DNA from 4 places in the Mesorhizobium sp. M7A.F.Ca.US.002.01.1.1 genome. Region 1 is predicted to be linked to each of the others. Evidence: riboswitches for the same ligand, from Rfam matches in the RefSeq annotation. Region 1 holds a riboswitch; each other region holds the start of a gene.

Evidence for each region. A riboswitch is a leader RNA that binds a small molecule or an ion and turns the genes downstream of it on or off. The one in region 1 is predicted to bind cobalamin.
Region 2: linked by a shared signal. The riboswitch ahead of EN932_RS20655 (DUF1636 family protein) and the one ahead of EN932_RS18585 (aromatic ring-hydroxylating dioxygenase subunit alpha) in region 1 are both predicted to bind cobalamin.
Region 3: linked by a shared signal. The riboswitch ahead of bluB (5,6-dimethylbenzimidazole synthase) and the one ahead of EN932_RS18585 (aromatic ring-hydroxylating dioxygenase subunit alpha) in region 1 are both predicted to bind cobalamin.
Region 4: linked by a shared signal. The riboswitch ahead of EN932_RS23800 (CbtB domain-containing protein) and the one ahead of EN932_RS18585 (aromatic ring-hydroxylating dioxygenase subunit alpha) in region 1 are both predicted to bind cobalamin.

The regions. Positions count from the first base shown of each region.
Region 1 is NZ_RZQE01000183.1:3,508-10,593, forward strand. Features, by position in the region: gene EN932_RS18555 (glycosyltransferase family A protein) at 1-570, opposite strand, end outside; gene EN932_RS18560 (glycosyltransferase family A protein) at 504-1,307, opposite strand; gene EN932_RS18565 (glycosyltransferase family A protein) at 1,363-2,115, opposite strand; gene EN932_RS18570 (serine kinase) at 2,112-3,161, opposite strand; gene EN932_RS18575 (PqqD family protein) at 3,210-3,641, opposite strand; gene EN932_RS18580 (hybrid-cluster NAD(P)-dependent oxidoreductase) at 3,811-4,911, opposite strand; gene EN932_RS18585 (aromatic ring-hydroxylating dioxygenase subunit alpha) at 4,937-6,184, opposite strand; cobalamin riboswitch at 6,299-6,501, opposite strand; gene EN932_RS18590 (DUF680 domain-containing protein) at 7,013-7,086, shown strand, end outside.
Region 2 is NZ_RZQE01000222.1:2,082-9,167, forward strand. Features, by position in the region: gene EN932_RS20650 (winged helix-turn-helix domain-containing protein) at 1-1,189, shown strand, start outside; cobalamin riboswitch at 1,220-1,424, shown strand; gene EN932_RS20655 (DUF1636 family protein) at 1,463-1,891, shown strand; gene cobW (cobalamin biosynthesis protein CobW) at 1,894-2,931, shown strand; gene cobN (cobaltochelatase subunit CobN) at 2,950-6,312, shown strand; partial or broken gene cobG (precorrin-3B synthase) at 6,309-7,086, shown strand, end outside.
Region 3 is NZ_RZQE01000115.1:992-8,077, forward strand. Features, by position in the region: gene ribB (3,4-dihydroxy-2-butanone-4-phosphate synthase) at 1-235, shown strand, start outside; partial or broken gene EN932_RS14105 (GNAT family protein) at 269-813, shown strand; gene EN932_RS14110 (MFS transporter) at 851-2,074, opposite strand; gene EN932_RS14115 (TetR/AcrR family transcriptional regulator) at 2,195-2,803, shown strand; gene EN932_RS14120 (hypothetical protein) at 3,093-4,076, shown strand; partial or broken gene bluB (5,6-dimethylbenzimidazole synthase) at 4,199-4,924, opposite strand; cobalamin riboswitch at 4,927-5,107, opposite strand; gene EN932_RS14130 (histone deacetylase family protein) at 5,229-6,155, shown strand; gene EN932_RS14135 (exodeoxyribonuclease VII small subunit) at 6,159-6,410, shown strand; gene EN932_RS14140 (DUF2277 domain-containing protein) at 6,521-6,787, shown strand; gene EN932_RS14145 (pirin family protein) at 6,827-7,086, shown strand, end outside.
Region 4 is NZ_RZQE01000290.1:490-7,249, reverse strand. Features, by position in the region: partial or broken gene EN932_RS23825 (magnesium transporter) at 1-213, shown strand, start outside; gene EN932_RS23820 (MerR family DNA-binding transcriptional regulator) at 371-757, shown strand; gene EN932_RS23815 (isoprenylcysteine carboxylmethyltransferase family protein) at 842-1,318, opposite strand; gene EN932_RS23810 (DUF1624 domain-containing protein) at 1,315-2,313, opposite strand; gene EN932_RS23805 (MFS transporter) at 2,537-3,736, shown strand; cobalamin riboswitch at 3,802-3,998, shown strand; gene EN932_RS23800 (CbtB domain-containing protein) at 4,034-4,213, shown strand; gene EN932_RS23795 (CbtA family protein) at 4,229-4,999, shown strand; gene cobU (bifunctional adenosylcobinamide kinase/adenosylcobinamide-phosphate guanylyltransferase) at 4,992-5,507, shown strand; gene cobO (cob(I)yrinic acid a,c-diamide adenosyltransferase) at 5,509-6,123, shown strand; gene cbiB (adenosylcobinamide-phosphate synthase CbiB) at 6,160-6,760, opposite strand, start outside.

The DNA.
Region 1 (7,086 bases):
TGCAAGCACGTCGTCGAGCATGGCAAGTACAAAGCCTGCCTCACGAACCCGGGCGATCCAGTCGATCATCTCGCCGCGACCGCCTGGTGGGTCGATGATGGGACCGACGCTCTGCACCACCTCCTGGCGGATCATCATCGTCGTGCGCGACCAGCCGGCTCCACTGGCCGCATCGGGCAAATCGGGGCTGTCGCCGCGAAACGTCCGCCAATGCGTAAAGACGCCCGCTGTCCCGGGATGACGGCCGAGATAGGCCAGTTGCTGTTCGATCTTGTCCGGCAGCCACAAATCGTCGGCATCGAGCGTCGCGATGAGCGGCGTCGAGAGTGCCGCAATGCCACGGGTCGTTGCGCTGCCGGGTCCGGTATTGTCCTGTCGCAGCACCGTCACCGGCAGGTTCATCGCATCGATCACCGCGGCCGTATCGTCGGTCGAACCGTCATCGACCACGACGATGGCCTCCGCCTTTGCCGCCTGGGCCAGAACGGAGTTCAGGGCAGCGCCTATGGTGGCGGCCGCGTTGAAAGCCGGAATGACGACGCCGTAGCCTCCCATAAAAGAAACCGCCACTGCGCGAGATCCTTGAAGTCGAAAATCCCCTCCACCCGGCGCAAGCTGGGGTCGGCCCGGCGACGCTTCATCGACTTGTGAATGGCGCGCATGAACTCGCGAAAGGGCACATCGGCTTCCTTGGTCATGTTGCCGGGATGACGCCTGTAATAGAGAGCCACCGTATCGGGCATAACGTATTTTGCCTGGCTCTCAAAGATACGCAACAGATAGTCGGTGTCCTCGGCCTGTTTGAAATCCTCGTCGAAACCACCGGTGCGCTCGATGAGGTCTCGCGCGAAGATCCCGGCGGACAGGTGGATCCCCCGCACGGTGATGGAGTGGCTGTCGGCGGCCGGTTCCAGTGTCTCGCCATCTATCTTGTCGACCAGCGTCATGCGCGAATAGGTCAGCTCGAGGCCAGGATCCTCTTCGAAGCAGGCGAGATCCGCCTTGAAGCGGCCTATCGGGGAGATGTCGTCCGAATCGAGAAACGACACCAGACGCGTCTGCGGCAGCAACTGCTTCAGCCCGGCATTGCGCGCCTTGGTGACCCCGCCATTGATCTGCTGGAAAAGACGAATGCATGGGGCCTCGTCGATTAACGACCGTACGACGGCTGCCGAGCCATCGGTCGACCCGTCGTCGATGACGATGATGTCGAGATCGATGTCTTCGCGCTGCCTGAGCAACGAGCGCAGCGCCAGGCCAACGAATTGTTCGCGATTGTAGACCGGCATGATGACGCTCAGCCTCATCGGCGTCTCCAGCAGCGTTGCGGGCTTGGCTGATCCGAGCCGATTGTGTCGAGCATCATGGCATCCGCCAATCGGCGGGACTCTTCAATTCGAAGATGCCCTGGACCTCTCGCCGTGACGGATCGGCCTTGCGCCGCCGCATCGACTTGTGGATTGCACGCAAGTGGTTGCGGACCCTGCCGCTATGTTCCTTGGTGACATTTCCGGCGTGGCGTCGGTAGTAGATCGCGACGGTGTTCGGCAATTCGTAGCGCGGACCGGTTTCGAAGACTCGCAACAGATAATCCGTGTCCTCGGACTGCTCAAAGTCCTCGTCGAAATGGCCGATGCGATCGACAAGCGTTCGACTGAAGAGAGCGGTGCTCAGCGAAATTCCGCGAAGCGTCATGGTACAGCAGTCCGCCTCCGGCTCGAGCTTCTCGTCGTCGATCCGGTCGACCAGCGTCATCAGCGAATAGGTTAGCTCAAGCCCGGAGGTAGCCTCGAAGCGGGCGAGATCGGCCTTGAACCGTCCGGCCAGCGAGATGTCGTCAGAATCCAGGAATGACACGAACTCCGCATCCGGCGGCAGTTGCCGCAGCCCGGCGTTGCGCGCCCTGGCCACGCCCATGTTCGATTGCTGGAAGAGTCGGATGCAGGGGTTTTCGCGCATCATCGAGCGTACGGCCTCAGCAGAGCCGTCGGTCGAACCGTCGTCGATGACGATGATGTCGAGATCGGCGGCGTCCCGCTGCCGCACCAGCGAGCGCAATGCCGAAACGACATAGCGCTCACGGTTGTAGACGGGCATTATCACGCTCAGTTTCACGAAGCGCCCCGCACAAGAAAGTCCGCAATCGTGCCGGCTATCTCCTGTGGCTGCGTCCCCAGCGACAGACGATAGCACGGCAGCAGGCGGGTCAGGTCGCTGAAGAAGCGAAAGCCGCTCTCCCGCTCGCCCGGCATCTGCGCTATGCCGGACGGCGCCAAGGCAATCATGGCATCCCTGCGCGACACCGGCACGATCGAACTTGCCTCGCCTCCGCCGATATGTGGCACCACCAGCGCAACGATGTCCAGAGTTTCGGGCACCGGCCGTGGCGCAATGTCGTCAATGTGAAAAGCATGCTTGCCTTGCCAGTTGAGCGGACCGTGCGCCTTCAGCCGGTGCTTCAGCCCAAGTCGCGCGAATCCCTGGGGATCCTGCTTGAGTGTTGAAAACAACGGGCGGGCAGTCACGCCGTTGGAGAGGTCGACCAGCACATAATCGTCGCCGACGCTGTCCAGCCCGTGGAGGAGGCCGGCGGCGACGGTCCCGGATTTCCCGGCGCCGCCCGCGCCGGCCAGCAGTACGCCCCTGCCTTTGGTGCCGAGCGTCCCCGCATGGGCCAGCCGCATGCCACGTGCCGCATATTCCCAATGGAGGAAGGGGCGCAGCGGCGCTCCCGGCTCCCACGGTGGAAAGGCATCGGCCGAGGCCATCAATTGCACGCCAACGCGACGTTGCGGATCATAGAACTGCCAGAAATCCAGGTCATGGAAATGGTTGCCGCGCAATCCGGCTTCCGCCAGCCTGGTGGCGAAGCCATGCTGCGTGAAGGGTCCTTGGCCCCATCTGGCCGGTGCCGCGATGCCGTCAATGCCGGGATGTGCGACGAAGATGCGGCAGATGTCGGCAGGCGCTCGGTTGTCCGCAGCCGTGACAAAGCCATGAGCGAAGGCATCCGCCAACGCGCCGGCACTCACATGAGTGGTCAACTCCAGATGCGGCAAGCCCACCTTGCAGGTCAGTGGATAATGCGCGGCGCTGCTCTGCGCTTGCGCCAGGACATGACGTGCGTAGTCAGTCAGGTTTTCGAGAGTGACGTTTGGCATGGTCTGCCTGTTCCGGAGCTGTCCGGCAACGAGAGCCTGGCGGGCGCCTCAGTTGGCCTGCTTCACTGCGGGCCAGCCGAGGGGCTCCTCGACCTCGTGGATGGGATCGACGACAATGAGGTCGGCAAGGTCGTCATGGATGTCGACCTTGAGGGGCTCGCCGGCAGCGGCGAGCTGAGCCAGCAATTCGCTGGGAACCGGTCTTGCCACGCCATCGGTTGCGGCCGCCAGCAAACCGAATTCGAGCAATTGTGAAACAAAGCCGTCAATCGCGGCGGCATCGAGGGCGCCAATCCCGGTCGCGGCGCCGACCAGTTCGGAGGCAGGCACGCCGGACGACAGTGCATCCCAAAGCCTGCTGCCTGAATCAGAGAAGCCGAAATATTTACCGGTGGTCAGGTCGAGAACGACGGCTTCGCCATCGAAGGATTCAAAGACGATATCCTTGCTGGCAATGGCATATACGCCGGATTGTCGCATGTTTGCTCCCCGCCGAAGCAGGCCGCGGAGATGATCTTCGGCCCCTACGGTCAACCCCACCGTTGCAGGCGTCTAACCATTTGCAGGGTTTTTGGCAAGATGGCGTAGGCCCGGCCGAGCGCAGCTGCAGGCCGCGCGGGCATGGACAGTCTCTGACCGTGCCTGCCGGTCACGCCTCGATTTCAAGCGCCGAAAGCGGCTTCGAGCAACAGGCGAGGATAAAGCCGTCCTCGATTTCGTGATCGAGGATGCCGCCATTGTGGCTCATCTCGACGTCGCCCGCGACCTTCCTCACCTTGCAGGTGCCGCACAGGCCGAACTCGCAGGCGGCGGGAATCCGCACCCCCGAGGCGCGTGCCGTCTGCAGCACCGTCTGGCCGGCGACGCATTCGGCATCGACATCGGAATGCGAGAACCGGATCGGTGTCACGGCCTCCACGGTGGCAGCGGCGCCGTCTTCCGCCGGCGGCGAGAACGGCGCCGGGATCTCCTCCACGGCAGGCGCGGCAAAGCTTTCCTGATGGTATTTCGTCATGTCGAAGCCGGCTGCGTCCAGCATGCCACGCACGGCGCGCATGAAAGGATCGGGGCCGCAGCAGAAAATCTCGCGCTCGCGGAAATCGGGCGCCAGCAATGGCAGCCGGATCGCGTCGATGCGGCCCATATGGCCGAACCAGCCCTCGCGGCTCGACCGCTCCTCGATCATGAAGCCGAGCGACAGCCCAGGCATGCGGCTGCCGAGCAGTTCGAGCTCCTTGCGGAAAATGATCTCTTCCGGGCGGCGCGCGCAGTTGACGAAGCCGACATCGGTCCATGGCGCGCAGTCGTTCAGCCAGCGCAGCATCGACATCATCGGCGTCACGCCGGAACCGGCCGAAATGAACAGATATTTGGCGGCCGGGTGGCTATGCAGCGAGAAGTCGCCGGTCGGCCCATAGGCCTTGACGTGCGAACCGGGCGTCAGATGGTCGAACATCCAGCGCGTACCGGTGCTGCCCGCCTGCGCCTTGACCGTCACCGCGATCGAGAACGGCCGCGACGGCGAGGACGACAGCGTGTAGGTGCGCATCAGCGGCCCGTCCGATGTCGGCAGTTCCAGAGTCACGAACTGCCCCGGTTTGTAGCGGAACCAGGTCTGGTTGTCGGAGCGGAAGGTGAAGGTCTTCACGTCAGGCGCTTCGTCGCTGACGCCGATCACTTCCAGCACCTGCAGCCTGTCGTTCCAGGGCGTCATCTGGTCGAGATGGCGATAGAGGCCAAGGTCCGTCATCGCATTCATCCTCTTATCCCCTGGGCTAGGCGACGCTGCGCAGGGCCGGCCGGCCGCCTTCGGCAAGGCGCGGCCCGATGAACGACGCGTACCACTCGACGAACTGGATCACGCCGCCCTCATGCAGCTCCGAATAGGGGCCTGGTTCATAGGCAGGCGACAGGATGCCGAAGGCGTTTTCCTCGACGATGCGGCGGTCCTGGTCGTTGGTCTCGGTCCAGACATGGGTGAGCTCAGCGAGGTCGTAGTCGACGCCTTCGACCGCATCCTTGTGGACGAGCCATTTCGTTGTCACCGCGGTTTCCGTGGCACTGATCGGCAGCACGCGGAAGGTAACGGCGTGGTCGCCGAGGATATGGTTCCAGGTCGTCGGATAGTGATAGAGCAGCAAGGAGCCGATGCGGTCGGTTGAAACGCTGTCGGACAGGTTCTTCTGGACCGCCCGTTTTCCCGTCATGGTGTAGCTGACGGCATCGCGCAGCAAGGGCGCGCGGGTGGCGCGGTACTGCCCTGCCGGATCGATGCGGAATTTGCTCGGCAAGCCTGATGCCTCGCATCTGGCCCAGTGTGCGACCATTTCAGGGTCGCTGTCGGCGCCATGGACGCCGGTTATGGTTGGAGCCTCGGGGAAGGTCTTGCACAACTCGGGATGATTGGCGGCGCAGTGGTAGCACTCGCGGTTGTTTTCCCAGACCAGCTTCCAGTTGCCCTTCTCGACGATCGTGCTCTCGAAGGCGATCTTTGCTTCACGCAGCCGGTGCGGCAAAAGATAGGGTTCGATCATCGCCCGCATCGGCGCGAAATCTGCCGGTTCCTTGGCCAGGCAGATGAAGATGTAGCCGCCGACGCTCTCGCAGGCGACCGGCTTCAGGCCGAAATCACTCTTGTCGAAACCGTCGGCCATCTGGCGGGCAAACAGCAGGCGGCCGTCCAGCTCGTAGGTCCACTGATGATACGGGCAGACGAGCTTTGCCGCGGTACCCTTCTCCGTGTTGCACACGCGGCTGCCGCGATGGCGGCAGGAATTGTGGAAGGCGTTGATCTTGCCGTGCTGGTCGCGGACAAGGACGACCGGATAATCGCCGACCTGCACGGTGATGTAGCTGCCCGGCTTCGGCAGTTCGCAATCATGGCCGATGAACAGCCAGTCGCGATACCAGATCAGCTCCATGTCGAGCTTGAAGTAGTCCGGATCGGTGTAGAAGGGCTGCTCCAGCGAAAAGCCTTGCCGGCGCCCCTTCAGGAGCCTCAGCATGTCGTTGCGGATATCCATGTCCTGTCCTCGTTTCTAAGGACTGAACTGGTGGTGATGGAGGAAGGATTGAAACACAGGCCGGCTGTGTGCCGGACATGCGCTATCCACCTCTTGACCGCCCACCGCGATCAGTCGAGTCTAAAAATCTCGGGCTGGTTTCCGGGCTCTGGAGTTGTCCTTGCGGACCATCGCGACACCTTCCCAGGCGGTTGCCCAGTGGTCTCCCGTTGCGACTTGAACTCCACCACCGTTGCGGGGGCAGCGCCGGATTCTGACCGGCTTCCCAATTCTCCGCCTCGTCGTCACGAAGCGGCACCTGAGATGGTATGATCTAACCACGATCGCGGGCGCGCCGTCGGCATGAAAACGACATCGTATCCATGCGGCGCGACACGGCATGCGAAACGCTACTGCAGCTCGTCGCGGGCCGAGATCCCACCTCCCGGGCGGCCATTTGCCGGCTGCGATCTTTCCGAATCCGACCCTTCGCGGGGGGTCAAAAAAGGTTAATGGTTTCGAAAAGTGACTATTAGCTCGCCCTAAAATCGAACCGAACGGTTCGTTTCTGTTGACGGTGCGTGCAGGACGGTGTGAACGCTGGGCCTCTGAAACAGTCAGTGATCCATCAGGTGGCTACACCTAACACACTGATATGAAGAAGAAAAATGCATCCTTAGATTCCATTGGCACAATTTCAAGGTGGGGATTCATGGTCCACACGGAACAACTTCGTGATTGGAAAAGACGACCTTGCCCTCCCACATCGGGGCTGTCCGAACGACGCGATTTCATTTCCAAGACACGCCGCTAGACGGACGGAAAAAAGACGATACTGGAGTACCAAAAATGAAAAAGATCATTCTCACTGCCGCAGCCCTTCTGGCCATTTCCGGCAGCGCCTTCGCTGGTAGCGACCACTA
Region 2 (7,086 bases), on a different contig from region 1:
GATCTCGCTCCCGATGGCCCGGCGCATCGCCCTTGCCGCCCAAGGGTTCCTCGATCCTCGCCCGACCGGCACGCCCGACCGCCGGCATTTTGCCCGCACGCTCTCCCGCACCGGCCTGTTGCAGATCGATTCCGTCAGCGCGGTGGTGCGCGCTCATTATATGCCGCTCTATTCGCGCCTTGGCCCCTACCCGTTCTCGCTGCTCGACAACGCGGCCGTGACGCGCAAGCGCATGGTTTTCGAATATTGGGCGCACGAGGCCTCCTTCCTGCCGGTCGAGACATACCCGCTGATGCGCTGGCGCATGCAGCGCGCCGAGCGGGGCGAGGAAATGTATCTGGGTCTCGCCAAATGGGGCCGCGAGCACGCCGCCTACATCGAAGAGATCTACCGCGAGGTCGCCGAGCGCGGCCCGATCGCCGCTTCCGCGCTGGAGGGCCAGAAAGGTTCGGGCGGCTGGTGGGGCTGGAGCCATGCCAAACACGCCTTCGAATGGCTGTTCTGGGCCGGCCGCATCACCACGGCGCACCGCCGCGGTTTCGAGCGCTTCTATGACCTGCCCGAGCGCGTGCTGCCGCAGGCGATCCTCGACCTGCCGGTGCCGACGCCTGAGGACGCGCACCGCGAATTGCTGCGCATTTCCGCCCGCGCCCACGGCGTGGCGACTTCAGGCGATTTGCGCGATTATTTCCGCCTGTCGCCGGCCGATATGAAAGGCCGGCTGGAGGAACTGGTTGAAACGGGCGAGTTGCTGCCGGTGCGCGTCGAAGGGTGGGACAAGCCCGCCTATCTTCATAAAGACGCGCGTCTGCCGCGCAAGATCGAGGCCCGCGCCCTGCTGGCGCCGTTCGATCCTGTCGTCTTCGAACGCTCGCGCACAGAGCGGCTGTTCGACTTCCACTACCGCATTGAGATCTACACGCCGGCCGACAAGCGGCAATACGGCTATTATGTCCTGCCGTTCCTGCTCGGCGACAGGATCGTGGCACGCGTCGACCTCAAGGCCGATCGCCCGGCCAGCATACTGCGCGTCCATGCAGCCTATGCGGAGCCCGGTGCGCCGCCTGAAACCGCTGCGGAGCTGTTCGAGGAATTGAAGCAGATGCAGGGTTGGCTCGGGCTCGAACGCATCGAAGTGACGCCTGCCGGGGATTTGGGGCCGGCGCTGGCCGACATAGCGGTGTCGTAAGCTCGCGTTGACACCGCCGCCCGCAAAAGCCTAAATCCGGTTCCAGATGGTCCCTTGCCCGCAACGGCAAGGGCTAAGAGGGAATGCGGTGCGGGGCAAAATCCCAAATCCGCGGCTGTCCCCGCAACTGTAAGCGAAGAGCCAAGGCCGAAAACCACTGGGAATTCCCGGGAAGGCGGCTACCCAAGGCGATGACTCGCGAGCCAGGAGACCTGCCGTCTGCGACTGTAGAATCCGATCGCCCGGCGGGTTTCCGGGCAAGGAGCCCGATCTTTGGACCACGACAGCAGTTTTTCGGCTGGCACAGCGGATATTTCGTCCGGCCATGATGATGCCTTGGCCGGCGTCACCATCATCGTCTGCGGCTCCTGCCGCAATGAGACCGGCTCCGACGCTCATCCCCGCGCCGGCGAGTTGCTGACGGACGACACGCGCCGCGCCGCCGCTGGCGACGATATCCGCATCCGCAGCGTCGAATGCCTTGGCAATTGCAAGCGGCGCCTCAGCGCCGCGATCCTGCGCGACGGCTGCTGGAGCTATGTCTTCGGCGACCTGACCGCGACCAGCGGCGCCGACCTCGTGACAGGCGCAAAGCTCTTCGCCACCTCGAAAGATGGCCTGATCCCGTGGCGTGGCCGCCCCGATAGCCTCAAGCGCGGCCTCGTGGCCCGCATTCCACCCATCGACATGCTGAAGGATTGACCATGACCACTTCCGTATCCCGCGTTCCCTGCACCGTCGTCACCGGCTTCCTCGGCGCCGGCAAGACGACGCTGGTCCGCCATCTCCTGGAAAACGCCGGCGGCAAGCGCATCGCCATCATCGTCAACGAATTCGGCGACATCGGCATCGATGGCGAGATCCTCAAGGGATGCGGTATCGACACCTGCCCCGAGGAAAACATCGTAGAACTGGCCAATGGCTGTATCTGCTGCACTGTCGCCGATGATTTCGTCCCGGCGCTCGACCAAATCCTGTCGCTGACGCCGAAGGTCGACCATATCCTGATCGAAACCTCGGGCCTGGCACTGCCCAAGCCGCTGGTCCAGGCCTTTCAGTGGCCGAGCGTGAAAAGCCGGGTGACCGTCGATGGCGTCATCGCCGTGGTCGACGGACCGGCATTGGCCGAAGGCCGCGTCGCCAACGACATGGAGGCCCTCCAGGCGCAGCGCGCCGGGGACGAGACGCTCGACCACGACGATCCGGTGGAAGAACTGTTCGAGGACCAGATCGCCTGCGCCGACCTGATCATCCTGTCGAAGAGCGACCTGATGGACGCCGCCGGCACCGCCCGCGCCAATGCCATCATTGGCGAACACTCCGCCCGCGCAGTGAAGATCGTGCCGACCTCGCATGGCAAGGTCGATCCCTCCGTGCTGCTCGGGCTCGGTCTCGCCGTCGAGGACGACATCGAGAACCGCAAATCCCATCATGACGGCGCCTTCGACCACGAGCATGACGACTTCGACACCTTCATTGTCGACATAGCCTCGGTCGCCAATCCCGATGAACTGGCAAAACGCGTCGCCACCGTCGCCGAGGAAGAGAACGTGCTGCGTGTAAAAGGCTTCGTCGAGGTCGGCGGCAAGCCGATGCGGCTGCTGCTGCAGGCCGTCGGGCCCCTCGTCAATCATTACTATGACCGCGCCTGGACCGCGCAGGACGACCGCCGCTCGCGCCTCGTCGTCATCGGCCTGAAAGGGCTGAACCGCCCGGCGATCGAGCGTATACTCGCCGGCTGATTTCGGACACGGATTGCGATGCACATCCTAACCACGACATCCGCCTCGCTCGACGACCTCGCCGAGCCGGTCGATCTGCGGCAGACGCCGGCGGATATCGTGGCGCTGTCCTTCACCGACAGCGACCTCGCCGGACTGGCGGCGGCGTGGAGGACCGATGCCGACCGCCTGCCCTCGATGCGGCTGGCCGCACTGCGCGACCTGCGCCATCCCATGTCCGTCGACCTCTGGGTCGACAGCGTCGCCCGCCATGCCAAGATCATCCTCGTGCGCATCCTCGGCGGCTACGACTGGTGGCGCTACGGCTGCGACCAGCTTGCCTCGACCGCCCGCGAACGCGGCATAAAACTGGCGCTGCTGCCCGGCGAATGCCGCGACGAGGATCTGCGCCTGATCGAAGCCTCGACGCTGCCGCGCGAGGAGTTGGACGGCCTGCTCGACTATTTCCGCGAGGGCGGCCCGGCGAATATGAGCGCACTGGTGCGGAAATTGGCGCGGCTGGCGGGGTCGGATGCGGAAGTTATCGGCCCGGTGGTGGTGCCGAAAGCTGGTTTTTACGTGCCTGGATGTGGAGTTGTGGAGAAGCCGGACTTATCGAATGCTGGCGCTTACAACGTCAACGCTCCTATCATCCCCATCCTGGTCTATCGCTCGATGCTGCTGGCCGCCGATGTCGCGCCCATCGATGCGCTTGTTGAAGCGCTGCGGCAGCGCGGCATCGACCCAGTCCCGATCTTCGTCTCCAGCCTCAAGGACCCGGCATCCCTGGCATTCGTGCAAACAGCACTGACGGCGCTGAAGCCCGCCGCCATCATCACCGCGACCGCTTTCGCCTCAGGCGCCGAACCCGGCATCGAAACGCTGTTCGACCGCGCCGGCGTGCCTGTCTTCCAGGTCATCGTCGCCACCACCCGCCGCGACATCTGGCAAAACAACCAGCGTGGCCTGGCACCCGCCGACCTCGCCATGCATGTCGTGCTGCCCGAACTCGACGGCCGCGTCCTCGCCGGCGCCATTTCCTTCAAGGGCGAGACCGAGACCGATCCCGCGCTTGGCCACCGCGCCTTCGCCAACCGGCCGGAACCGGATCGCGTGGCGCAGGTCGCTGACCGCGTCGCGGCCTTCATCAAGTTGCAGGAGACACCCCGCGCCGGGCGCAAGCTGGCGATCCTGATCCCGGATTATCCCAGTGCCCCTGGTCGAACCGGCTATGCCGTGGGCCTCGACGTGCCGTCCAGCGTGCTCGCCATGCTGCATGACCTGAAGGAGCAGGGCTATGTGATTGAGGGGATTCCGCAGACGCCGCGTGGGTTGCTGGATTTGCTGGAAGCCAGCGATACTGGATTGGCCTTAGATAACTACATTGCCTTCTCGACGGAGTTGCCGACTGCGGCAATCACTGCGGTCGAAGCCGCTTGGGGCAAAGCGGAAGACGAAACAGGTTTGCGCGGAAGCTTCCCCTTCCGCGCCGCCACCTTCGGCAACGTCACCATCGCCCTCGCCCCCGACCGCGGCCGCTCCGTCGACCGCCGCGCCGACTACCACGACCCGACGCTGCCCCCGCGCCATGCGCTGATCGCCTTCGGCCTCTGGCTGCGCAAGTCGCTCGGCGTCCACGCGCTGGTCCATGTCGGCGCCCATGGCACGCTTGAATGGCTGCCGGGCAAAACCGTTGCTCTGTCGGAAAACTGCTTTCCGGAGATCGTCACCGGTCCCCTGCCCGTCATCTATCCCTTCATCGTCTCCAACCCGGGCGAAGCGGCGCAGGCCAAGCGGCGCATTGCCGCCGTCACCCTTGGCCATTTGCCGCCACCGCTGACCGGCGCCGGGCTGAACGAAAACCAGCACAAGCTCGAGCGGCTGGTCGATGAATATGCCCAGGCCGACGGGCTCGACCGTCGCCGCCGTGACCGACTGGCGAAACTGATCGTCGACACCGCGCAAAAAACCGGTCTCGCCTCCGAAGCCGGCGTCGCCACGACCGACGCGCCGGACGAGGCGCTGCGCCGCATCGACGCCTGGCTTTGCGATCTCAAGGATTTCGCCATCAAGGACGGGCTGCATATCTATGGCCGCGCTCCGGAGGATGAGCCCGACGCCATGCGCCGCCAGAGCGCTGAAGCCGAGAAGGCGGCGCTGCTTGCCGCGCTCGATGGCGGCCACGTCAAGGCCGGTCCGGCCGGCGCGCCTGCGCGCGGCCGCTCGGACGTCTTGCCCACCGGCCGCAATTTGTTCACCTCGGACCCGCGCACCATGCCGACGCCGACCGCCTATGATTTGGGCAGGGCAGCGGCGGAGGAAGTCGTGCGCGGCTACATGCAGTCGCATGGCGACTGGCCACGCTCGCTGGTCATCGATCTCTGGGGCTCGGCATCGCTGCGCACCGGCGGCGAGGAGATCGCTCAAGGCCTGGCGCTGATGGGCTGCCGGCCGCAATGGGATTTGGCCACCGGCCGCATCACCGGCATCGAAGTGCTGCCGCCGGCCACGCTCGGAAGGCCACGCGTCGATGTCACATGGCGCATATCAGGCCTGTTCCGCGACATGTTCCCGACCCAAATCGCGCTGATCGATGCCGCAGCCAACGCGGTTGCCGCGCGCGACGAGGACGATTCGGAAAACCCGCTCGCGGCCAAAACCCGCGCCGACGGCAAGATCAGCCCGCGCATTTTCGGCACCTCGCCCGGCACCTATGGCGCCGGCGTCGAGGATCTCATGTCCTCCGGCGACTGGAGCGCGCGCGACGAAATCGGCCGCGCCTATCTCGACGCTACATCGCACGCCTATGGCGGCGCCGGGGGCGAAGGCATCTCCGCGCCCGGCGTTTTCGAGGGCCGCATCGCCGAAGCCGATCTTCTCGTCCACACCGGCGACGACCCCGGCCGCGACATCCTCGAGGGCTCCGCCGATGTCGCCTTCATCGGCGGCTTTTCCGCAGCAGTTGCGGCGCTCGGTAGGAATGCCGACGTCATCGTGCTCGACACCACGGACCCGCAAAAGCCGAAGCCACGCTCGATCAGTGAGGCCGTAGCGCGCGTCGTGCGTGCCCGCGCCGTCCATCCACGCTTCATATCAGGCCAGATGCGCCACGGCCCGCGCGGCGCCTCCGAATTCGCCGAAACCGTCGACCGGCTGGTCGGCTTCGCCGAAACCACGCACGCCATTTCGGGAACGCTGATCGAGGCGGTTCATGATGCCTATCTAGGCGATCCCATGGTCCGCGCCTTCATCCTGCGCGAGAACCCCGCCGCGGCAAAAATCATTGCCGAACGCTTCCTGTCGGCGCGCCGGCGTAGTCTCTGGCATCCCTTGCGCAATTCCATCGACGACGAGCTCGCAGCCCTGATCGCCGAGGCAGAAGCACTTGGGGTGGCGGCATGAGCGCCTTCTCGCGCCGCGGCGCCTGTCCGGCTTTGTCGGCACCGATGCAAACCGGCGACGGCCTGCTGGTGCGGCTCAACCCGGTTGCTGGGGGAATGTCGCCAGAGTCGTTGATCGGACTAGCCGAATCCGCTTTGCGGCACGGCAATGGCATCATGGAAGTCACCGCGCGCGGCAGTTTGCAGATACGCGGCCTGACGGCGCAAAGTGCTGCGCTGCTGGCGGCGGAGGTCGATGCGCTTGATATCGCGGTTCGCACCGGCGTGCCGGTCGAGACCGGGCCGCTGGCAGGCATTGATCCGCAAGAGATTGCCGACCCCCGGCCGCTGGCTGAACGTATCAGGGCTGCGATCGAAGAAGCTGGGCTCGTACAGCGCCTAGGACCGAAGGTGTCGGTCGTTGTGGACGGCTGCGGGCAACTCACCATGGATGCGGTCACGGCCGACCTGCGGCTTGCTGCAACGCGCACCGATGCGGGAGTTCGGTGGCGGGTGTCTGTCGCGGGCGACGGGAGGAATGCGAGGCCGCTGGCGTTTGCCGATCAAGGTGCGGCGCGCGATATTGCCGTTGCAGCTCTAAGGATGGTTGCAGAGAAAGGCCGCGAGGCTCACGCAAGGGATTTATCGGAGAGGCAATTAGTGTCCCTGGCGGGTTGGCTATGCTCGACGAGTTTGCGCGAGGCGCCCCGATCTGTCCTGCCGGACATCTCCCCCTCAGGGGGGGAGATTGGCAGCTTCGACGCCGGCTTTTCCTTAACAACACCGGAGATTGGCG
Region 3 (7,086 bases), on a different contig from region 1:
CAGAGAAGGCTCCGTCGGCGTTGCGCATCAGGAGCGCAAGCGGCCGGCAAGCGGCGACCGCGAGGATCACGAAGAGGCGCGCCGCCGTGAAAACGAGTGGCGCGAGATCGGGCTAGGCGCCCAGATACTCAAGGATCTCGGCATCTCCTCGATCAACCTGATCGCCTCGCGCGAACGCCACTATGTCGGCCTCGAAGGTTTTGGCATCCACATCGCCAAGACCGAGATCCTCTGAGCCTCCCGTCGATCCGGTTGCCGGAGAAGACGGATGAATGCGTCTCTGCCTACCAGCCAGCGCAGCGAACGGCTTTTGCTGCGCCGCCCAGAAGAGAGGCTGATCTGGATTTCCTGATCGACCTCTTTTCGCGCCGGGAGCTTGTTGCTCATCGTCCGGACCCTGTCCCGGATACAGCCCAGCAGAGCGCCGCGCGGCTGACGCGCGACATCGGTCATTGGGACAAGCACGGCTTTGGCCGCTGGGCGGTCGAGGCGGATGAAAAGCTGGTCGGCTTCGGCGGCGTCACGGTATCGGCGGATTTCGACGGTCTGAACCTGTCCTATCATCTTCATCCGGCGAGCTGGGGACATGGCTATGCCACGGAATCGGTGATGGAAGCACTGCGCACCGCGTTCGGCCCCTTGCGTGCCGATCGGGTTGTCGGCATCGTCCGCCCCGCCAATCCGGCTTCGCGACGGGTGCTGGAGAAATGTGGCTTCGTCTTCGAAAAAGAGGTGATGCTGCACGGGGCGCCAACGATAGTTTTGGCATTGGCGCACCCAAGAAGAGTCAATATTTCAGGCCCGGCCGCCTAGAGCGGCGCGCCCGGCCTAAGGCCCGGGCGCGCCGGAACTATTCCGCAGCAATCGCGGCTGCTTCGCATCCGTCCATCTCGCACTCAGCCGTGGCAAGGCTGCGCTGGCCAAGCAGCACCGTGGCCAGCGCGATCGTGCCTGAAGCCACAGAGACCCAGAACCCGTTCTGGGCACCGAACGCATCGACCACCGCGCCGGCCGCGAACGAGCCGAGCGCCATGCCGATGCCGATGCCGGTCATGACCCAGGTAATGCCTTCGGTCAGCATCGCCTCCGGCACATGCCGCTCGATCAGGCCGAAGGCGGTGATGAAGGTCGGCGAAATCGCCACGCCGCTGATGAACACAGTCAGCGCCAGCAGTGGCACGGTGTCGGCGGTGAGCGGCAACAGCGTGCCGAGCGCGACGAGGGCGACTGCGATGGCGAGCTGGCGTTGCAGCGGCGCCTTCAGGCTGAGCGCGCCGACGATGATACCGAGCACGAACGATCCCAGCGCATAAACGCCGATGACAAGGCTGGCGGCGCCGGGCTGGCCAAGCTCCTTGGTGATCGCCACGGTGCTGACTTCCGTCGTCGCGAAGGTCGCGCCGATGAAGATCAGGGCGAAGGTGATGATCTGAACCGGCCGCAGGCGGATCGCCGAGCCGCTTGAGCCATGGTCCACCGGCCGCACTTGCGGCTCCGTCGAGCGTTGCAGGATGAAGGCCGCTGATCCGAATGCGAGAAATAATGTGCTCACCAGAACGCCGGCTTCCGGGAACAGGGCAGCACTGAGACCGACCGATAGCGATGCCCCGGCGATATAGACCAGTTCATCGGCCGCGGACTCGAAGGCGAATGCGGTGTTCATCTGCGGCCGTCCGCGGAAAATCTCTGTCCAGCGCGCCCGCACCATCGCCGGCATGCTTGGCATGGCCGCGGCCAGTAGGGCCGACACGAACAGCGTCCACACCGGCCAGTCCTGGTTGGCCGCCGCTATCAGGACGGCGAAAGCCAGCACCGCGATGATGGTGGTGGGCACGACGATCCGTGTCTGGCCCAGGCGGTCCACCAGTCTGGATATCTGCGGCGCAACGAAAGCGTTGGCCAGCGCGTATGTTGCCGAGACGGCTCCGGCCAGCCAGTATTCGCCACGCGTCTGCGACAGCATCGCCACGATGCCGATGGGCGCCATGGCGATCGGCAGGCGCGCCATGAATCCGGCGGCCGCAAAGCCCTTGGCTCCGGGGGCACGAAAGATTTCCGAATAGGGATTTTGCATGGGTGGTTCCTCGACAAAGGACGATTCGGCAATTACATACGAAGCGTATGCTTGTTAAATAGAGCATACGCCGCGTATGTCAATTGGCATACGTTACGTATGTGAATAGGGCCAGAAGCCATGCACAGACCCCGCAAGGAGATGATCGCCGAGACGCGCGCAAAGCTGATCGCGGCGGCCCGCCATGCCTTCGGCACAACAGGCTATGCGGAAGCCTCGATGGATGATTTCACCGCTTCGGCCGGGCTGACGCGCGGCGCGCTCTATCATCATTTCGGCGACAAGAAGGGGCTGCTGCAGGCGGTCATAGCCCAGATCGACGGCGAGATGGCGGCGCGCATCAATGAGGTCGCGTCGAGAGCGCCGACCCGCTGGCAGCATTTCGTCGACGAGTGCTCGACCTATATCGAGATGGCGCTGGAGCCGGAAATCCAGCGCATCATGTTCCGGGATGGCCCGGCCGTGCTGGGGGATCCAGCGCAATGGCCGAATGCCAGTGCGTGCATCGTGTCAATGACCGACCATCTGACCGCGCTGCAGGAGGAGGGGGTCGTTGTCTCGAGCCTCGACCCCGAGACGGCCTCGCGACTGATCAACGGAGCGAGCAGCCAGGCAGCGCAACGGATCGCCAATTCGGACGACCCCGAAGCGACGTCCAAGAAGGTGGTGACGGCGTTCAAGCAACTGCTCGAAGGCCTGCTCAAGAAGCCGGATCCGCAGTCGAATTGAAGTTCCCACCGGAGCTTTTCGTGCCGGCAGCTGTTCCCGATAGGAATTTTTTCTCGACACCTGCCCTCAGCTAAGGTACATATTCGTCCATGGTGGTGATTTGCGCCGGTGACCCGCCGCACAGGCGGGTTTTTCGTTTGATGCTCCGTCAGACAATGCGCCGGCGAAAGGCTGCGAAAGAAAACCGTTGCCCAGAATTCGTCGCCCTGTGGTGCCAGGGCCGGCAATTGACAATCGTCGGGTTGAGTTCATCCTCTTCCACCATCTCTGAGGCGGAGATTCGGGGCACATGTGGGATTTCGAGATCGGCCGGTCGGTGTCCATCATGATGCGGACCTGGCCGTTCATCGTCTTTCGTATGATCGTCTATTTCGGCATCACGCTGGCCTACATCATGGCGACCGGCACCGGTGCCTCGGTCGGCTATGGTGTCGGCCATATCTCCACCGATCCCGACGGGCCCATGTCCTTTGCCCTGTGGGGCGGCGTGGTCGGGTTTGGCATCGTCTCGATCGCGGTCTACTGGATCCGTGAATACATCCTCTATATCGTCAAGGCCGGCCACATCGCCGTCATGGTTCATCTGATCGACGGCCGCGACATTCCCGGCGGTCAGGACCAGATCGCCTACGCCAGGGATGTCGTCACCCAGCGTTTTGCCGAGGCCAATATCCTTTTCGTCGTCGACCAACTCGTCAAGGGTGCCATCCGCGCCATCACCGGCCTGCTCGGCGGTATCGCCGCCTTCCTGCCGATACCGGGCCTGAGCGGCCTGGTCTCCTTCATCAACACGGTGATCCGCCTGTCGCTGACCTATGTCGACGAGATCATCCTCGGCTACAACATCCGCATCAATTCAGCCTCACCCTTCGAGACGGCGCGCCAAGGCGTCGTGCTCTATGCCCAGAACGGCAAGGTCATGGTCAAGAACGCCGTCTGGCTGGCGGTCATCATGTGGGGCGTGTCGTTCGTCATCTTTCTGATGATGCTGGCGCCTGCCGGCGCCATTCTGTTCCTGATGCCCGGCCAGCTCGCCGGCTGGGCCTTCGTGCTCGCCATCGTCTTCGCCTGGGCGTTCAAGGCGGCCTTCATCGAGCCTTTCGCCATCGCTTGCCTGATGCAGGTCTATTTCAAGACCATCGCGGGCCAGGTGCCGGATCCGGCCTGGGACGCCCGGTTGGCCGAGGCGTCGTCGAAGTTCAGGGAGCTCAAGGACAAGGCGCTCGCCTCCTTCGGCGGTTCGCGCTGGGGTACGGCCGGCGCCACACCCTGATCGGCCGGGCAGGTGGTGTCTGGTGAGGCAGAAACGGTGTTGAGGCGCGCCACGGTGGACTTGAGCTGTGCCTCGCCTTGCCCGGAAAACGTCTCGCTCATGATCAGTTCCGGCAGCGGCAGCCGCCGTCCCCAACCATGCGTTTCAAGGTCCGGTTTGGAAGCGAACTCGGAAACACGGCCGACGCAGAGATAGGCGATTGGCGTTACGTGATCCGGAATGGCCAACAGCCGCTTCAGCGCCTCAGCCTCGATGATGCTCACCCAGCCGACGCCAACGCCCTCGGCACGCGCGGCCAGCCAGAAATTCTGCACCGCGCAGACGGTGCTGTAGAGATCCATCTCCGGATTGTGCCAGCGTCCCAGCGGCGAACCCTTCGAGCGCTGCCGGTCGCAAGTGATGCAGATGTTGAGCGCGCTTTCGCAGATGCCTTCCAGCTTGAGCTTGCGGTACAGCGCCTGTTTTTCCGCCTCGATCGCCGGCAGTTCCTGCTCGCGCGCGGCCAGGAACAGGTCGCGCACCTCCGCTCGTCGTCCGGCATCGCGAATGACAATGAAATTCCATGGCTGCATGAAGCCGACCGATGGCGCGTGATGGGCGGCAAGCAGCAGCCGCGCCAGCACGTCGTCATCGATCGCGTTGGGCAGGAAATGGCTGCGCACGTCGCGCCGCGTGAACATGGCGCGATAGACCGCATCGCGCGCATTCTGGTCGAATCCATCGTCAATGGCAGCGGTCATATGTTCCGGCATCGCTTGTCCCCTTGCGATTGCAGATTCAAAACGGTCAGAGCGTACGCTGTGCGTCCAAATGGACGCACGTCGCTCTGATGCCACCCGCCCGACCATGCGGATGACGATGCCTGCCAGGCCGGTCTTCTGGCTTGGGATCAACCCGCGTCCGGTGCCTTCCCGTCATCGACAGTGGCATTTACCGGCGCGGTCCCCCTCACAGCGTTGGGCACGCCACGGAATTCAACCGTGTTCCCGATTCTCCCGCTTGCGGCGGGCACCAGGCAGTACCAAGGACTTTACGCCGAAGCGCCGGCGGGGCCAATGCCTGCGGCGACACGAATGGACGCAGGCGCGATTTTCCCCAGTCATCGGCCGCCCGTGCATGGCCTTTGTCGATCGGGGTCACTAGATTAGGACGATGACCACCCGTCTCTACACGCATCCGATCTTCCTCGAGCATCTCACGCCGCCCGGACATCCCGAGCGGCCCGACCGCCTGCGCGCCATCGAGCGCGTGCTCGATGAGGAAGCCTTTGCCGCGCTCGATCGTATCCAGGCGCCGGAAGGCGACGAGGCCACCATCCTCTACGCGCATCCCGCCGATTTCGTCGCCCGCGTGCGCGCCGCCATCCCCGACGAGGGGATTGCCCGCATCGATGCCGACACCACTGCCAGTCCGAAGAGCTGGCAAGCGGCGATCACCGCGATCGGCGCCGCCAACGCCGCCGTCGATGATGTCTTTTCGGGCCGCGCCGACAACGTCTTCGTCGCCGCCCGGCCGCCCGGCCATCATGCCGAAAAGACCACGGCCATGGGCTTCTGCCTGTTCAACACGGCGGCGATCGCGGCGCGTTATGCGCAGAAGAAACACGGTGTCGAGCGCGTTGCCATCGTCGACTGGGACGTGCATCACGGCAATGGCACGCAGGATATTTTCTGGGACGATCCCTCGGTGCTCTATTGCTCGACACACCAGATGCCGCTTTATCCCGGCACCGGAGCGAAGACCGAAACGGGCGCCGGCAATATCGTCAACGCACCGCTGGCGCCGCAGACCGGCAGCGAAGTGTTTCGCGATGCCTTCCTGTCGCGCGTCCTGCCCGCGCTCGACAATTTCGCGCCCGACCTGATCATCATTTCGGCCGGGTTCGACGCGCACCACCGCGATCCGCTGGCCGAGATCAATCTGACCGAGGATGATTTCGACTGGGCGACCGGCCAGTTGATGCAGCGCGCGGCACGCCACAGCGGCAACCGGCTCGTAAGCCTGCTCGAGGGCGGCTACGATCTGCAGGGATTGGCATTTTCGGTCGCCGCCCATGTCGGGCGACTGATGAAAGGATGAATGATGGCTGGTGAGACCAACGAAGACGTCAAGGCGATGAGCTTCGAGCAGGCACTCGATGCGCTGGAGAAGATCGTCGATGATCTGGAGCGTGGCGACGTGCCGCTCGACCAGTCGATCAGGATCTATGAACGTGGCGAGGCGCTGAAGGCGCATTGCGACCGGCTGCTGAAGGCCGCCGAGGACAAGGTCGAGAAGATCAGGCTGTCGCGCGACGGCAAGCCGGTTGGAACGGAGCCGCTCGACGCGGATTGAGGCCGGTCCGAACGATGGCCTCGCCTCACCGGTTTTTGGACATGATCATGATCGAGGCTATAACTCGTTCCGATTGAAACAGCTCAAGGACAAGAGGAGATACGGAAGCGATGTGCAGAAACATCAAGACCCTGTTCAATTTTGATCCGCCGGCAACCAATGACGAGGTGCGCGACGCGGCCCTTCAGTTCGTCCGCAAGCTGAGCGGAACGACGCGACCCTCGAAGCAGAACCAGCACGCCTTCGATCATGCCGTCGACGCCATCGCGGCCTCGGCGCGCGAACTGCTCGATTCCCTGGAAACCCATCAGCATCCGCGCAATCGCGAAGAGGTGGCGGCCAAGCTGCGGGCAAAGGCGGCCATCCGCTTTGCCTGATGCGGCCAGGCGGCCTTCGACCACCGACAAGGAGAGTCCATGAGCTTCTTCCCCGGGAAAGACCCTGAGGTGGGCGATGCGTTCGCCAGCGATCAGATCGAATTGATGGTCGTTCCGAACGCCAAGGACATCGGTGGTTTTCAGGTGCGCCGTGCCCTGCCAACGGCAAAAAGGCGGTTGGTCGGTCCGTTCATCTTCTTCGACCGCATGGGTCCCGCGATCCTGCGGGCCGGCCAGGCGCTGGACGTCCGTCCGCATCCGCATATCGGACTGTCGACGGTCACCTATCTGTTCGACGG
Region 4 (6,760 bases), on a different contig from region 1:
TTCCGTGATCCCAATCTGGGCGGGATCATCGCGGCGGCGATGATCATCAACATGTTCGTGGCCGCCCTGGCCGGCATCCTGATCCCGCTGCTGCTCGATCGTTTCAAGGTCGATCCGGCGGTCGCTTCGGCGGTCTTCGTCACCACGGTTACCGACGTCGTCGGTTTCTTTGCATTTCTCGGCATTGCCACGTGGTGGTTCGGCGTGCCCTGAAGGCACGCCTTTTGGCTCAATTGACTTTTACGTAAATGCCGTGCGAGGCTCGCGCGGGGCGCCATGTCGATTCCGGCATGGCATGGGTTTTGGTTCGGGACAGAAGGGTGACGCCGCCATGGCGATCGCCCCGGTGTTTCGGCGTGTGGGAGTGGCAATGCGAGAATATTATTCGATCACCGAGTTGACCCGCGAGTTCGACGTGTCGACGCGGACGCTGCGCTTTTACGAGGACGAAGGACTGGTGCAGCCGGTGCGGCGCGGCCGCACGCGGCTGTTTCGCCCCTCCGACCGGCAGCTCATTCGCCAGATCATGCGCGGCAAAAGGCTTGGCTTCTCGATCAACGAGATTCGCGAAATCATCCAGATGTACAAGGAGCCGCCCGGCGAAGTCGGCCAGCTCAACCTGATGATCAAGCGCATCGAGGAAAAGCGCGAGGATCTCCGGCAGAAACGCCGCGACCTCGAGGAGACGCTGGCTGAACTCGACCAGGCCGAGGAGTCTTGTGTGGAGCGGCTGGTGGAGCTTGGCGTGAATACCTAGGCAGAGAGTTTGAGGGACAGCGCCCCCCTCTCTCCTGCCGGACATCTCCCCCACGAGGGGGAGATTGGCCGCTTGAAAGCCAGCTCAAATCCAGCGGCGCACGCGTTTGGCGTAGTCGCGGTATTTCTTGCCGAATTTTGCCGCCAGCACCTTTTCCTCGCCTTCGATCGCCACCTTCTGCGTGGCATAGGCGGCGATGAACGCCAGCGGCAGGAACCACACGATGCCCGAGACAAAGGCGACGCCGATCAACAGCAGCGTGTTGGCCAGATACATCGGATTGCGGGTGACGCCGAAGGGACCCGTGGTGACCAGGTGATCGGGTACAGCGTTGGGGTTGAGCGTGGTCTTGGCCCGGATCATGGTGCGGATCGCGGTGAACCAGAGTGCGGCGACGGCAAACAGCGCCACCCAGCCGGCCGCGAACAGGATATCGCCCAGCAGGTCGCCGATCCAGGGCAGGGGATAGAGCAGGCCCAGTGCGATGCTGACGGCGATGGCGGCGATGTAGATCAGCGGCGGCCACGGTATGAGCCCCGGCTTCGGCTGGTTCTCGGTCATTCGGCCCCTCCCTCCATCAACTTGCTGTCGGTCTTGGCGGTGCACATGCCGGCGAGATCGGACAAATGCGCTTTCCACTCCGCAGTCTGATCGTTGTTGTAGAGCCTATCAAGCGTGGACTCGCCCTCGAGCGTATCGAGCATGCAGACACAGTAGCTCGTACAGAACTCGGTGTCGCGCGACTGCTCGCAGGACAGCTGACAGGTTTTGAGGAAATTCACCTGCGGGGTTTCGACCTGCGCCGGCATGATCTGCGAGAACAGCCAGACGCAGCCGATCAGCAGCGGCTGGTGGATCAAATAGAAAGCCAGGCTGTGCCGGCCGATGAAGACCAGCGGGTTGGCCAAGCGACCGGGCGCCAGATTGGCAAGCCTGGCAAGCAGGCCGGCACCTGCGGCGAGTTTCGTCACCGCGATGCCCGCAAGTACGGCGCCGAACCACGGAAACAGCGGAACGTAGTCGTTGGAGCGCGGATTGGTCGCCGACAGGCCGACCCACCACAGCCATGGGTGATCGAAGGCCTCGAAGCGCAGATAGACGGGGGCGGCGATAACGAGCGCGGCGACGACAAGCGTCAGCAGCGCCGGCAGGCGCAGGAAGGCGAGACCGAGCAGGCTGGCCAGCGCGATCTCGTGCAAGATGCCGAAGAAGATGAAGCCGTCCGGAGTGGCTATGCGGGTGACGACCGAAATCGCGATCGCGGCTCCGGCGACCATGGCGAACCGCTTCCAAAAGCCGTTCCAGCGGATTTGTCGGCCGTGGGCGAGATACAGGCTGACGCCGACCAAGAACAGGAAGGTCGAGGCGATGCAGCGCGCGTAAATCTTCCACCAGCCGAAGGCGGTCAGGCCGGGATCGGTGTAGCCGAAGAACTCCAGATCCCAGGTGAAATGGTAGCTTGCCATGGCGATCAGCGCGATGCCGCGCACGATGTCGATGGCGACGATGCGCTTTGGTCGATCCTGAACGGGCGCGGTCGGCGTTTGGATGCTCATGGTCTCGCATTCTGATTCAGCCCCGCTGGAGGACTATCACGGTTGCCCAGGACAAAAGAAGACCGGCAACCCTGCCGATAACGCCGGATCAGCCGCGGCATTGGGCCAGTGCCGGAAAGCCTTTGGCCGGCTTCGCTTTTGCCGGATGCACGTCGGTTTCCTCTTATTGGCGCTGAGGTCGCCACGGCAGATTTGACCCGGTGAATCTGCTTCGGGGAAAGCAATGTCCACCCATGTGCGCCATCCGATCTGGCTACCGGCCCTCAAGGCCGCGGACGCGCGCACCTTCGCTTCGCTCTATGCGGTCGAATCCTTCGCCCGCGCCACGGTGTCGAGCGTCATCCCGATCCAAGCTTACGAGATCCTGCACAACGAGCAGATCGTCTCGATCCTCTACACCGTCGTGGCGATGCTCGGCCTGTCGGTGACATTGTTCATGCCGATGCTGATCCGCCGTTTCGCCCGGCGCTGGGTCTACACGGCGGGCGCCTGCCTGCTGGCCATCGGCTCGCTGTTCTTCGTCACCGACACGCTTGCCGGGCAACTGGCCGGCATGCTGTGCCGGGTGATGGGAGCCAGCGCGCTGTCGATCACGCTCAACCTCTACATCATGGACCACATCCGCAAGACCGACTTCATGCAGGCCGAATCGCTGCGCATGGCGTGGTCGATGCTGGCCTGGACCGGTGGGCCGACGCTCGGCATCTTCCTCTACACGCGCTTCGGCGTCTATGCCGCGCATGGCGCGGTGGCCGTGTTCGCGTTAGCGCTGCTGGCATTGTTCTGGACCTACCGGCTCGGCGACAACCCGTCGATCCGTCCCGGCAAGACGCGACCAGCCAATCCGCTCGCCAATATCGGCCGCTTCATCGCCCAGCCCAGGCTCAGGCTGGCCTGGCTGATCGCGTTTGGGCGCTCCTGTTTCTGGACGACGTTCTTCGTCTATGGGCCGCTGTTCATGGTCATTACGGGTGAGGGCAAGCTGGCCGGCGGCCTGCTGGTTTCGGCCGGCAACGCGCTTTTGTTCATGGCGATTTTCTGGGGCAAGGCGGGAAAGCGCTTTGGCGGCCGCAGGACCATGACATTTGCCTATTTCGCCATGTCGGTCGCGCTTCTGGCGGCGGGCTTCGTCGGCGAAACCGTGCCGCTGCTCACCGGCGCCTTCTTGCTCTGCGGCGCCTTCTTCACCATTGCGCTCGATGCGCTCGGCTCGACCGCCTTCATGCGCTCGGTGCGCTCCTATGAAAGATCGCAGATGGCGGCGGTCTATCGCACCTATCTCGACTTTTCCGAGCTGACGCCGCCGCTGGTCTATTCGGTGGTGCTGGCCTTCTTCGGCCTGGGCTCGGTGTTCGTCACGCTGGGCCTGCTGGCGGCGGTCTGCGGCTTCGTGACGTGGCGCTATCTGCCGAAATCGCTTTGACCTTCATGGCGCATTCGCAACGGTCGCCGGCGGAATTTGGTTTGCCGGACGCGAGGATTCTGCCTATAGTCGCCGGTGTCGCCGGTTCCATTTTGGAGCCAAGAGGGAATGCGGTAAGGGCGGATTTCGCCCAATGCCGTGGCTGCCCCCGCAACTGTGTGCGGTAGTCCTCTCCATATGCCACTGAAGATTTTTCTTCGGGAAGGTGGGGAAGGACGCTGATCCGTGAGCCAGGAGACCTGCCGGCGACAGGAAACTGACTTCGATGCCCTCGGGTGGAGGGCGAAAGGACAAGACATGACTACCGCTTCCGTCTCCCTCGGCGCTTCCGTCTCCTCGCAGTCGCGCTTCATGCAGCTCGCGCTTGCCGCGCTGCTCGGCATTTTCGTGATGGGCTTTGTCGGCTTCTCGCATATCGATGCGGTCCACAATGCGGCTCACGACTATCGCCATTCGATGGCATTTCCCTGCCACTGACGAGGGGCTGACATCATGAACCTGTTTCGCAACGTCGTGTTCATCGCGGCGATCGCAGGGCTCGTGGCCGGCGTCGTTCTTGCCTGCATGCAGGCCTATGCGACCGTGCCGCTGATCCTGAAGGCGGAGGTCTACGAACAGGCGGGCGGCGGGCATCACCATGACCATGCCGCTCCGGCAGCAACGAATAGCAATGCCATGAGCACAGCCGCTCCGGCCCCTGCCGAAGCGACTGCTGCGGCGGAAGACGAGGGCTGGGCGCCGGCAGACGGTTTCGAGCGTTTCGCCTTCAGCGTGCTTGCCAACATCGTCACCGGCATCGGCTTCGGGTTGATCCTGGTCGCGGTTTCCGAATTCGCCGGCGGCATCGGTGGTTGGCGCCAGGGCGTGTTCTGGGGCCTGGCCGGCTTTGCCGTGTTCACGCTGGCACCGGGCCTCGGCCTGCCGCCGGAACTGCCGGCCATGCCGGCCGCCGATCTCACCCAGCGCCAGATCTGGTGGTGGGCAACGGTGGCGGCAACCGCTGCCGGTCTCGGCCTGATCGCGTTCCGCAAGTCGCTGCCGCTGGCGATCCTTGCCGTCCTTTTGATCGTCGCACCGCATGTTGTCGGGGCACCGCAGCCCGACAGTTACGAGACGGCGATTCCGGAAGGGCTGCATCACCAGTTCGTGGTGGCGGTGACCGTGACCAATCTGGTGTTCTGGCTGGTGCTCGGCGCGGTTGTCGGCGTGGTGCGCGGCCGCTTCACCGGCACCGCGACCAGCCTGCGCGACAGCTTTGCCTGATCGCAAGACACTGACCTTCCTCATCGGCGGTGCGCGCTCCGGCAAGAGCGCGCGCGCCGAAATTTTGGCGACCGCCTTGCCGCCGCCCTGGACCTATATCGCCACGGCGCAAGCCTATGATGACGAGATGCGTGAGCGCATCGCGTTGCACCGGTCGCGGCGCGGCGAAGGCTGGACGACCATCGACGCACCGCTCGACCTCGCCGGCGCCCTTGCCGCCTTGCCGGACGATCGGCCGGTGCTTGTCGACTGCCTGACGCTGTGGCTGACCAACCATATGCTGGCCGAACACGATCTGGACCTTGAATGCCGGCGATTGGCGGAGGTGTTGTCGCGGCCGCGCGGACCCTGGTTCGTGGTGTCCAATGAAGTCGGCCAAGGCATCGTGCCGGACAATGCACTGGCGCGCCGCTTTCGCGATGCCGCCGGCCGGCTCAACCAGCAGGTCGCGGCGATTGCCGATACGGTGCTGCTGATGGTGGCGGGGCTGCCGCTCAAGGTGAAATGATATGACCGATATCGACAATAAGGACGAAGAGCGCCACCGCGCCAAGATGGCCAAGCGCAAGGCGGTGCAGGATGCCGAGGTGGCGAGCAAGACGGTCGAGAAGGGATTGCTCATCGTCAACACCGGCCCGGGCAAAGGCAAGACCACGGCCGCCTTCGGGCTGGCGCTGCGGATGCTCGGCTACGGCAAGCGCGTCGGTGTCGTCCAGTTCATCAAGGGCAAGTGGCACACCGGCGAGAAGGACGCCTTCGCCGCCTTCGGCGACCGTGTCGTGTGGCACGCGATGGGCGAGGGGTTCACCTGGGAAACCCAGGATCTGAAGCGCGACATCGCTGCCGCCGAAGCCGCCTGGGCCAAGGTGCTCGAACTGATGGCCGATCCGTCGATCAGCCTGCTGGTGCTCGACGAATTGAACATTGCGCTGCGCTACGACTATCTCGATCTCGACAGAGTGGTTGGCGCGCTAAAAGCGCGGCGCGAGGGCCTGCATGTCGTTGTCACCGGCCGCAACGCCAAGCCGGCGCTGGTCGAGGCCGCAGACCTCGTCACCGAAATGGGCGTGACCAAGCATCATTTTTCCGCCGGCGTGAAAGCGCAGCAGGGGATCGAGTTCTGAGTGTTCCTCAACCTCCCCAGACGGGGGAGGGTGAGGTTAAGTCACAACGATGACAACGACCGAAACCAACCCGAACAGAGCGATCAGCAGATAGTCGGCGACGCGATAGAGTTTCAGCGCCTGCCTGATGTCGAGGCTGTCGGCTTCGCGCCGGCCGCCTTCGCCCATGAAGACGTCGTCGACCAGCACGCCGCCATAGAAACGCGGCCCGGCGAGCGCCAGGCCGAGCGCACCGGCCATCGCCGCTTCCGGCCAGCCGGCATTGGGCGAGCGATGTTTTTTCGCGTCGCGCCGCACCGCATGCCAGGCTTTTTTCGCATCAGCGCCTTTGACGAAGAATGCCGCCAGCACGATCAGAAGCGCCGTCAGCCGCGACGCCGGCAGGTTGATCCAATCGTCAAAGCGCGCCGCCGCCCAGCCGAACGCCTCGTGGCGCGGGGTGCGGTGGCCGATCATCGAATCGGCGGTGTTGGCGGCCTTGTAGGCGGCGCCGCCGGCCAGGCCGCCGACGCCGGTCCAGAAGGCAGGGGCGACGATGCCGTCGGAAAAATTCTCGGCCAGGCTCTCGATCGCCGCGCGGCAGACACCGGCCCGGTCGAGCGTTTCAGGGTCGCGACCGACGATCCGCGAAACGGCA